DNA from 2 places in the Pseudomonas maumuensis genome. Region 1 is predicted to be linked to the other one. Evidence: predicted binding sites of a transcription regulator. Region 1 holds the regulator's gene; the other holds the start of a gene.

Region 1 (4,412 bases):
GTCGGCGATCGGCCCCAACAGCTCGCTCTCCACCCGGATTGCTTCAGCCAGCGAGCGACTGTCGTTGGTCAGCGGGTGGCGGCGGCGGGTTTCCGAAAACCGCTTGAGCAGGGTGTCTTCGTCGGCGTCCAGGTACAACACATCGCACTGGATATGCCGGGCGCGTGCCTCTTCCAGCAACTGTGGGAAGCGAGACAAATGGCTAGGCAAGTTGCGTGCATCGATCGAGACTGCAACCTTGGGTTGCAACAGCTCCGTGTTGATCAAGGCGTTTTCCGCCAACTGCGGTAGCAGCCCGGCGGGCAGGTTGTCGATGCAGTAGTAGCCGTTGTCTTCCAGCACGTCGAGGGCGGTGCTCTTACCGGAGCCGGAGCGTCCGCTGACGATGATCAGGCGCATGTTCAGCCCTCGTTCTGCACGTCCAGAACCACCTGGTAGAGCGCTTCGTTGCTGGCGGCAGCACGCAGGCGCTTACGCACCTCCTCGCGGTCGAGCATGCTGGCGATCTGGCGCAGCAGTTCAAGGTGGGCATCAGTGGCGGCTTCCGGGACCAGCAGGACGAACAGCAGGTCGACCGGGGCGCCATCGATGGCATCGTAATCGATGGGGGCATCCAGGTGCAGCAGGGCACTCACTGGCGCGGTGCAGCCCACAAGCCGGCAGTGGGGAATGGCGATGCCATTGCCGAAACCGGTGGAGCCCAGTTTTTCCCGAGCGATGAGCTTGTCGAAGACGTCTTGCATCTCCAGCTCGGGTACTTGCTCGGCGATCAGGTTGGCGACCTTTTCCAGGGCGCGCTTCTTGCTGCCGCCCGGCACGTTCACAAGGGAACGGCCGGGGGTCAGGATGGTTTCAAGTCGGATCATGGATGAGGGGGATCAGCGGGCGGCTGCGCCTTGCAGCAGGCTTTGCTGTTTTTCCTTGTGTTTTTTCAGTTGGCGGTCGAGCTTGTCGGCCAAGGCGTCGATCGCTGCATACATGTCTTGGTGTTCGGCGTTAGCAACCACCTCACCGCCGGGAATCTGGAGTGTGGCTTCGATCTTCTGCTGAAGCTTCTCGACTTTCATGATCACCGTCACGTTGGTGATCTTGTCGAAATGACCCTCCACGCGGGCGAGCTTCTCAAGCACGTAATCGCGCAGTGGTTGGGTGACTTCTACATGCTGTCCACTGATGTTGACTTGCATACAGCTTCTCCTTTGTTGCCCGTGCATAAAGAGGCAGGTGTTGCACCTGCCACTGAAACGCTGTGGCACATCCGGGGGCTACATCAGCCGCTTGCGCTCGCTCGAAGGGGCGATCCCCAATGACTCGCGATACTTGGCGACGGTGCGACGGGCTACCTGGATGCCTTGTGCCTCCAGTAAACCAGCGATCTTGCTGTCACTCAATGGCTTTTTCTGATTTTCCGCCGCCACCAGTTTCTTGATGATCGCACGGATTGCCGTGGACGAGCATTCGCCGCCTTCGGCGGTGCTCACGTGGCTCGAGAAAAAGTATTTCAGTTCGTAGATGCCGCGCGGGGTGTGCATGTATTTCTGCGTGGTCACCCGGGAAATGGTCGATTCGTGCATGCCCACCGCTTCGGCGATGTCATGCAGGACCAGCGGCTTCATGGCCTCGTCACCATGGTCGAGGAAGCCACGCTGATGCTCGACGATTTGCGTCGCCACTTTCATCAGCGTCTCGTTGCGGCTCTGCAGGCTCTTGATGAACCAGCGCGCTTCCTGCAGCTGGTTGCGCATGAAGGTGTTGTCGGCGCTGGTGTCGGCACGGCGGACGAAGCCGGCGTACTGCGGGTTGACGCGCAGGCGCGGCACGGCCTCTTGATTGAGCTCGACTAGCCAGCGCTCGCTGTCCTTGCGCACGATGACATCGGGCACGACGTATTCGGGTTCGCTGGACTCGATCTGCGAACCTGGGCGCGGGTTGAGGCTCTGCACCAGTTCGATGACCTGGCGCAGCTCGTCTTCCTTGAGCTTCATGCGGCGCATCAGCTGGCTGTAGTCGCGGCTGCCGAGCAGGTCGATGAAGTCGGTGACCAGGCGCTGTGCCTCGCTCATCCAGGGTGTCGAGGCCGGCAGCTGGCGCAGTTGCAGCAGCAGGCATTCGCCGAGGGTGCGGGCGCCAATGCCGGCAGGCTCGAACTGCTGGATGCGATGCAGGACTGCTTCGACTTCGTCCAGCTCGATATCGAGCTCCGGATCGAAGCCTGCGCAGATTTCTTCGAGGGTGTCTTCCAGGTAGCCCTGGGCGTTGATGCTGTCGATCAGGGTGACGGCGATCAGGCGGTCGGTGTCGGACATCGGCGCCAGGTTCAGTTGCCACAGCAGGTGGCTTTGCAGGCTCTCGCCCACCGACGTACGGGTGGTGAAGTCCCATTCGTCGTCATCGTTGCTGGGCAGGCTGCTGGCGCTGGTCTGGTAGATGTCTTCCCAGGCGGTGTCGACCGGCAACTCGTTGGGGATCCGCTCGGCCCACTCGCCGTCCTCCAGGTTCTCCGCAGTGCTGCTGGAGGTTTCCTGGAAGCTGTTGTCCTGGACTTCGGCGACCGGTTTGTTCTCGGCGTTGTCCGCCATGGGGTCGCTGTTGTCGAAGTCTTCGCCGTCTTCCTGACGTTCGAGCATCGGGTTGGACTCCAGCGCTTCCTGGATTTCCTGCTGGAGGTCCAGGGTGGAGAGCTGAAGCAGGCGGATGGCCTGTTGCAACTGAGGAGTCATCGTCAGTTGCTGGCCCATTTTTAGGACGAGCGATGGTTTCATGGCTGGGGCTTAATACCTTGTTGCCGGCGCGCATGCGCCATCCACTACACGTAGGGCGCTTGGGCGCCGACTTTAAGCAAGTTATATGCCTGAAATTGCAGCGTTTGCCTAGAGCACTGTAACAACTTAAGCCCCGATCAGGCGCATTCGCCAGTGCTCCGGGCAGGCCTGCGGTCAGAGTCGGAACTCGTGCCCCAGGTAAACTTCCTTGACCAACTGGTTGGCCAGGATGGTCTCGGCATCGCCTTCGGCGATCAGCTGGCCATCGTTGACGATGTAGGCCGTCTCGCAGATGTCCAGGGTCTCGCGAACGTTGTGGTCGGTGATCAGTACGCCGATGCCCTTGTTCTTGAGGTGGTGGATGATCTGCTTGATGTCGCCGACGGAAATCGGGTCGACACCGGCGAACGGTTCGTCCAGCAGGATGAACTTGGGTGCGGTGGCCAGGGCGCGGGCAATCTCGACCCGGCGACGTTCGCCACCGGACAGGCTCATGCCCAGGTTGTCGCGGATGTGGCTGATGTGGAATTCCTGCAGTAGGCTTTCCAGCTCTTTGCGCCGGCCTTCGCGGTCGAGGTCCTTGCGGGTCTCGAGGATGGCCATGATGTTGTCGGCCACCGACAGCTTGCGGAAGATCGAGGCTTCCTGCGGCAGGTAGCCGATACCGGCCTGGGCACGCCCGTGCATCGGCTGGTGGCTGACGTCGAGGCTGTCGATCAGCACACGGCCCTGGTCGGCCTGGACCAGGCCGACGATCATGTAGAAGCAGGTGGTCTTGCCGGCGCCGTTGGGGCCGAGCAGGCCGACGATCTGGCCGCTGTCGATGGACAGGCTGACGTCGCGCACGACTTGCCTGCCCTTGTAGCTCTTGGCCAGGTGCTGGGCTTTGAGGGTTGCCATTTACTCGGCCTTTTTCTTCGGTTGAATGACCATGTCGATACGCTGACGCGGTGCAGTCACGTTGCCACCGCGCCCGGCGGTAGCCACCTGGGTCTTGGTGTTGTAGACGATCTTCTCGCCTTCGGTGGTGTTGCCTTCGTTCTCGACCTTGGCGCGGTCGGTGAGGATCACCACGTCTTTCTGCGCCTGGTACTGGATGGTCACGGCCCAGCCTTTCATCTTGTCGGGCTTGGCGGCGCTCTGCTGCTGCTCGAAGTAGGCCAGGTTGCCCACCGAGGTGACCACGTCGATATCGCCGTTGGCGGCGCGGGTCATGGTCACGGTGTTGCCTTTGATCATCATCGAACCCTGGGTGATGATCACATCGCCCGTGTAGGTGGCGACGCCCTGCTTGTCGTCCAGGTGGGCGTTGTCCGCCTGGATGCGGATCGGCTGGTCACGGTCGTTCGGCAGGGCGAAGGCGCTCGCGCTTCCCAGTGCTACGCCCAGGCTGAGCAGAAGGGGGATGGTTTTAACGAGCCTCATACTGTCCTCTTACGTTAGAGAGCAGGTCCATCCTGCCTTCTTTCAAATACGCTTTCATTCCTTTGCCCGTAGTCGTGCCACCGGCGCCGTCGATTCTAACGGCTTGCTCGGTCTGCGCATATTGCTTCTGCGGGAACACGGTCATGCGTGTGCTGGTGATGATGGTTTCGCGTTGCTTCTCGTCAGTGCGTGCCACACGCACGTCGTCGATCAACTCGACCTCGG
Region 2 (4,412 bases), 590 kb from region 1:
GCATCACTGGAGTTCAGGTTGACGGTCTCGGAGATGCGACCGGTCGGCTTCGGCGACAGGTTGGAAGTATCGATCTTCAGGTTGGTCAGCGAACCCTGGATGACCTTGCCGTTCTCATCCACCGGATAGCCTTGCAGGTTGGCGCCGTTGGCATTCACGACATAGCCTTCCTTGTCGCTGTAGAAGGCGCCGGAACGGGTGTAGATGCGCGAGCCGTTGTCGTTCAGGGCGAAGAAGCCGTTGCCGTCGATGGCCATGTCCAGCGCCTGGCCGGTGCCATTGATGTTGCCCGGGTTGAACATCTGCGAGACCGCCATGGTCTTCACGCCGCTGCCCACCTGAGTCTTGCCGCCCGCAGTACCACGGATGGACTGCGAATACTGGTCGCCGAACTCGGCGCGCGAAGCCTTGAAACCACTGGTGGCAACGTTGGCAATGTTGTTGCCGGTAACGTTCAGTGCCTTGTTCGCCGCATAGAGACCGCTAAGGCCGATATTGAAAGACATGTACTCGCTCCTTGTGCCGATTCTGCGGCGTTAAATTCCGATGGTGGTGACTTTGGAGATGCCGACTTTGCCGATACCGGCGAGGTCGAGCATCATCTCGCTGCCATTCTGGAAGCTGACACTGTTGACCTTGGCCGGCAGCAACGTGGCCAGCGTCTTGGCCTTGCCGTCGACCTTGGTTTCGGCGCTGAAGGTGTAGGTGCCTGGGTCGACCTTCTCGCCTTTGTCGTTGGTGCCATCCCAGATGAAGTCAGCGGTGCCAGCCTTCTGCGCACCCAGCTCGATGGTCTTGACCACGTTGCCGTCCTTGTCCTTGATGGTGACCTTGCCTTCGGTGATGTTCGACGGCACCACGACCTGGCCATTGAAGCTCTTGGTGGTATCGACCACCGCCTTGTCGGTCGCCACGATCACCGAACGACCGACCAGCGAGGTGGCCTGCAGCGCCTGGGACGAACCAATGCCGGTGAGGATGCCGTCGACCGACTCCTTCAGCGACTGGATACCTTCGAGGCTGCTGAACTGCGCCAATTGCGCAACGAACTCGCCGTTGTCCTGCGGGTCGAGCGGGTTCTGGTTCTTCATCTGCGTGACCAGCAACTGCAAGAACGCATCCTTGCCCAACGCGCTGCCGGCCTGACCGGTGCTGGCGTTGTTCTTGTTGTTGGGCTTCTGCAGGGACTCCAGATAGCCGCTGCCGACCTTGTTATCGGTATTGGTGGTAGTCATTTAGGCTCTCTGCTTACTGACCCAGGGTCAGCACTTTCTGCATCATGTTCTTGGCGGTGTTCATCAGCTCGGCGTTAGTCTGGAACGCACGACTGGCGGAGATCATGTCAGCCATCTCCTCGACCACGTTGACGTTCGGGTAGTAGACGTAGCCGTCCTTGTTCGCCGCCGGGTGGTTTGGCTCGTAACGGGCCTCGAGGTTGCTCTGATCCTCGATGATGCCCTTGACCTGCACACCCTGGCCCGCTTCGCCCTGATCTTCGAACAGCGACTGGCCGGCGCCACCCTGAGCCTGCTGGAAGGTGGTGGCGAACACCGGATGACGGGCGCGGTAGGTCTGGTCGATGCTCGACGAGACGGTCTCGGCGTTGGCGATGTTCGAGGCAACGGTGTTCAGGCGCGTGTTCTGCGCACTCATGCCGCTACCGGCGATATTGAAGACACTGGCAAGGGACATGGTCACTCTCCGCGCAGGGCCGATACCAGCCCTTTGAATTTACTGTTGAGCAGGGTGAAGCTGGCCTGGAAGCCAACCGCGTTTTCCGTGTAGTTCGATTGCTCGATCTGCGCGTCCACGGTGTTCTGGTCGATCGACGGCTGCATCGGCGTGCGGTACTTCAGGGTGTCGTCCATCATCGCCAGGCCCTCGGCCTCGATGTGGCGGCTGTTGGTACGATCCAGGGCGATGCGGCCGTTCTGCTGCTTGTCGGACTCGGCGGCGAGCACGGACGAGAAGTCCATGTCGCGCGCCTTGTAGTTGGGCGTGTCGGCGTTGGCGATGTTGTTGGCCAGTACTTCGGCGCGCTGGGCGCGGAAGCCCAATGCCTTTTCGTGGATGCCGAGCGCCTTGTCGAAGCTGATGCTCATATCGGGGAACCTTCAGAGGTTGACCAGAGTTTCGTTGGCTTAGCTTTAGCAAGGGCTGTGCCAACCCTCGCAGCACCCGCAAACAGTGGAGGTTGCTGGCCATACGGCAGATGGCAATGCCAGAAAAGCGGCAAAGTGCTTCCGCTTCGAACGCGGCGAGCGGCAATTGGCAGGCGGCAAAAGCGGCAAAACAAAAAATTGACGTCAAGCAGACGTGTCCATTGGCCAGCATTACAGGTAGCATTCGCGCCCCGCGCAGTGCCGTGGCACGAAGCCACTATCGGAGAGCCCATGGTTTCCAACCACGCATGGATGCGCGTTGATTTTTCAATGTTTTCCAAGGATAGAAACCGTGGCTTTGCCAACCGTCCGCAAAACGCTCATCACCCTCGCCATAAGCGCCGCCCCTCTACCCTCCCTGGCCCAGACCATCACACTGGACGACAGCGGGTTGCGCCGTGAACATCAGCTCATCAACGACGACCTGACTATTTCCGGCAGCTTCACCGGGCGGGACAGGAACGCCATTCACCTGTCCGACAGCAGGGTCATGGGTGACCTGTCCCTCGCCAGCGCCATCAATGACAACGACCGGACTTTCAGCGACAGCACGCATCAGACCGATGGCATCCATATAGCCAGCAGCAGCCTCGGCGGCCAACTGACCAACACCGGCAATGTCAAGACCACCAGCCTCGGCGGTGCCGCCCTGCGCCTGCGGGCCAGCACCGTCGACGGCGACCTGCGCAACCTGGGCCAGCTCAAGTCCACCACCGGCGTCTTCGCTGTCAGCGGCGTGCAGAACTACGGTATTGACCTGGCCTCCCCCAACACCGGCACCACGCTAGTCAGGGGCGATGTACTCAATGCCGAGGGGGCGCTCATCGAGGCTTCCTCGCCTGAAGCGCGCGCCATCAACGTGGCCGGCGCCAACCTGGAGGGCAAGGTCATCAACCGCGGCCTCATCCGCGCGACCAGCAGCAACGCTATCGGCATCCTGGCCACGTCCAGCCCCGACAGCCGCGCGATCGGCGCCGTGCTTGCCGGCATCGAGAACCACGGCGAGATCTTTGCCGGCGCCGAGGGCATCGTGCTCGATGGCGCGACCCTGACCGACACGCTCGGACGGCACATCATCAACACCGGCCGGATCACCACCAGTGGCACTGCCATCAGAATCGGCAACGTCGCCCTCGATGGCCCAGGCATGCAGCCTTGGCAGAAGGCCAATGGCGACGTGAACATCTTCAACAGCGGCAGCCTCTGGGCCGACGTCGCCATCGATGCCAGCGCAAGCAGTCACCCGGTCGAGCTGATCCTGCGCGAAGGCAGCGAGATCTACGGCACCCTCACCGGAATCGCCAACATCGAAGTCGAGGGCGACAGCACCTACGGCACCACCGTCATCAACCGCGGCAGCGCCGATATCCGCCTGGTGAACGACGGCTGGCTCGATGTCGGCAGCGCCGGCGATCCTCCCGTCACGCTTCACTTCGACTCCGACCACACCCGCATCGACGGCAACCTGCGCGTGGCCGACAACTCGGCACTGGGTATGCTGCTCTCCGAGATGACCGCCCCCAACGAGGCCATCGTCAAGGTCAGCGGCATCACCGAGTTCGGCCAGAACGCCAGGATCGCCCTGACCCCGGAAGGCGATGATTTCCAGGCAGGCGGCACGCGCTACCTGCTGCTCGAAGCCGGTCGGGTGAATGTGCTCGACGCCAGCGGCACACCCAAGGTCGTCAGCACCTCGGCGCTGCTGAATGTCACGAGCAGCACCCTCGAGGACAACAAGGTCTACGCCACCGTCAGCACCAAGCCCACCGAAGCGCTCGATCAGATCGTCACCGCCCAAGGCGGTAACGGCAATGCGCAACAGGCGCTGCGTAGCCTCTCCCAGGCAGGTTTGCTGGCACGCCTGAGCAATCAGGACCCCTTGTTCCTTGCCGCCGCCCGCGCCGACGAGGCGCAACTGGCCAGGCTCGCCGAGCAGTTGGCACCCGAGGTCAGCGATGGCGCGCGACAGGCCGCCCTCGCCAGCCAACGCCTGATCGGCAACGCCATCGATGGTCGCGCCTACGGCTTGCGTACCCACACCGCCAGCGCACCCTCCCACGCGCCAAGGGTATGGATGCAGTCGCTGTACAGCGATGCCAGCCAGCAGCGACGCGACGGCATTGCCGGCTACAACGCCCACAGCCGGGGCATGGCGATCGGCGCCGACGGCCAGCTGAACGACCAGCTCAGCCTCGGTACGGCCTACAGTTTCATCGACACCGACGTCAACGGTAAGCGCGGCAACAAGAC

Evidence for each region. Region 1 encodes sigma-54, which starts transcription at its own class of promoters, with help from an activator protein. Its sites were predicted from a motif close to ANTGGCATNNANNTTGCTNT; they were not measured.
Region 2: the regulator sigma-54 is predicted to act here: its motif matches at 2,148-2,167, upstream of flgB (flagellar basal body rod protein FlgB).

What each region holds. Positions count from the first base shown of each region.
Region 1 covers NZ_CP077077.1:1,133,941-1,138,352, forward strand. The annotation lists gene rapZ (RNase adapter RapZ) at 1-399, opposite strand, end outside; gene ptsN (PTS IIA-like nitrogen regulatory protein PtsN) at 402-866, opposite strand; gene hpf (ribosome hibernation-promoting factor, HPF/YfiA family) at 879-1,187, opposite strand; gene KSS90_RS05290 (RNA polymerase factor sigma-54) at 1,266-2,762, opposite strand; gene lptB (LPS export ABC transporter ATP-binding protein) at 2,937-3,662, opposite strand; gene lptA (lipopolysaccharide transport periplasmic protein LptA) at 3,663-4,187, opposite strand; gene lptC (LPS export ABC transporter periplasmic protein LptC) at 4,174-4,412, opposite strand, start outside.
Region 2 covers NZ_CP077077.1:1,721,622-1,726,033, reverse strand. The annotation lists gene flgE (flagellar hook protein FlgE) at 1-506, opposite strand, end outside; gene flgD (flagellar hook assembly protein FlgD) at 537-1,235, opposite strand; gene flgC (flagellar basal body rod protein FlgC) at 1,249-1,692, opposite strand; gene flgB (flagellar basal body rod protein FlgB) at 1,695-2,102, opposite strand; gene KSS90_RS07955 (autotransporter family protein) at 2,455-4,412, shown strand, end outside.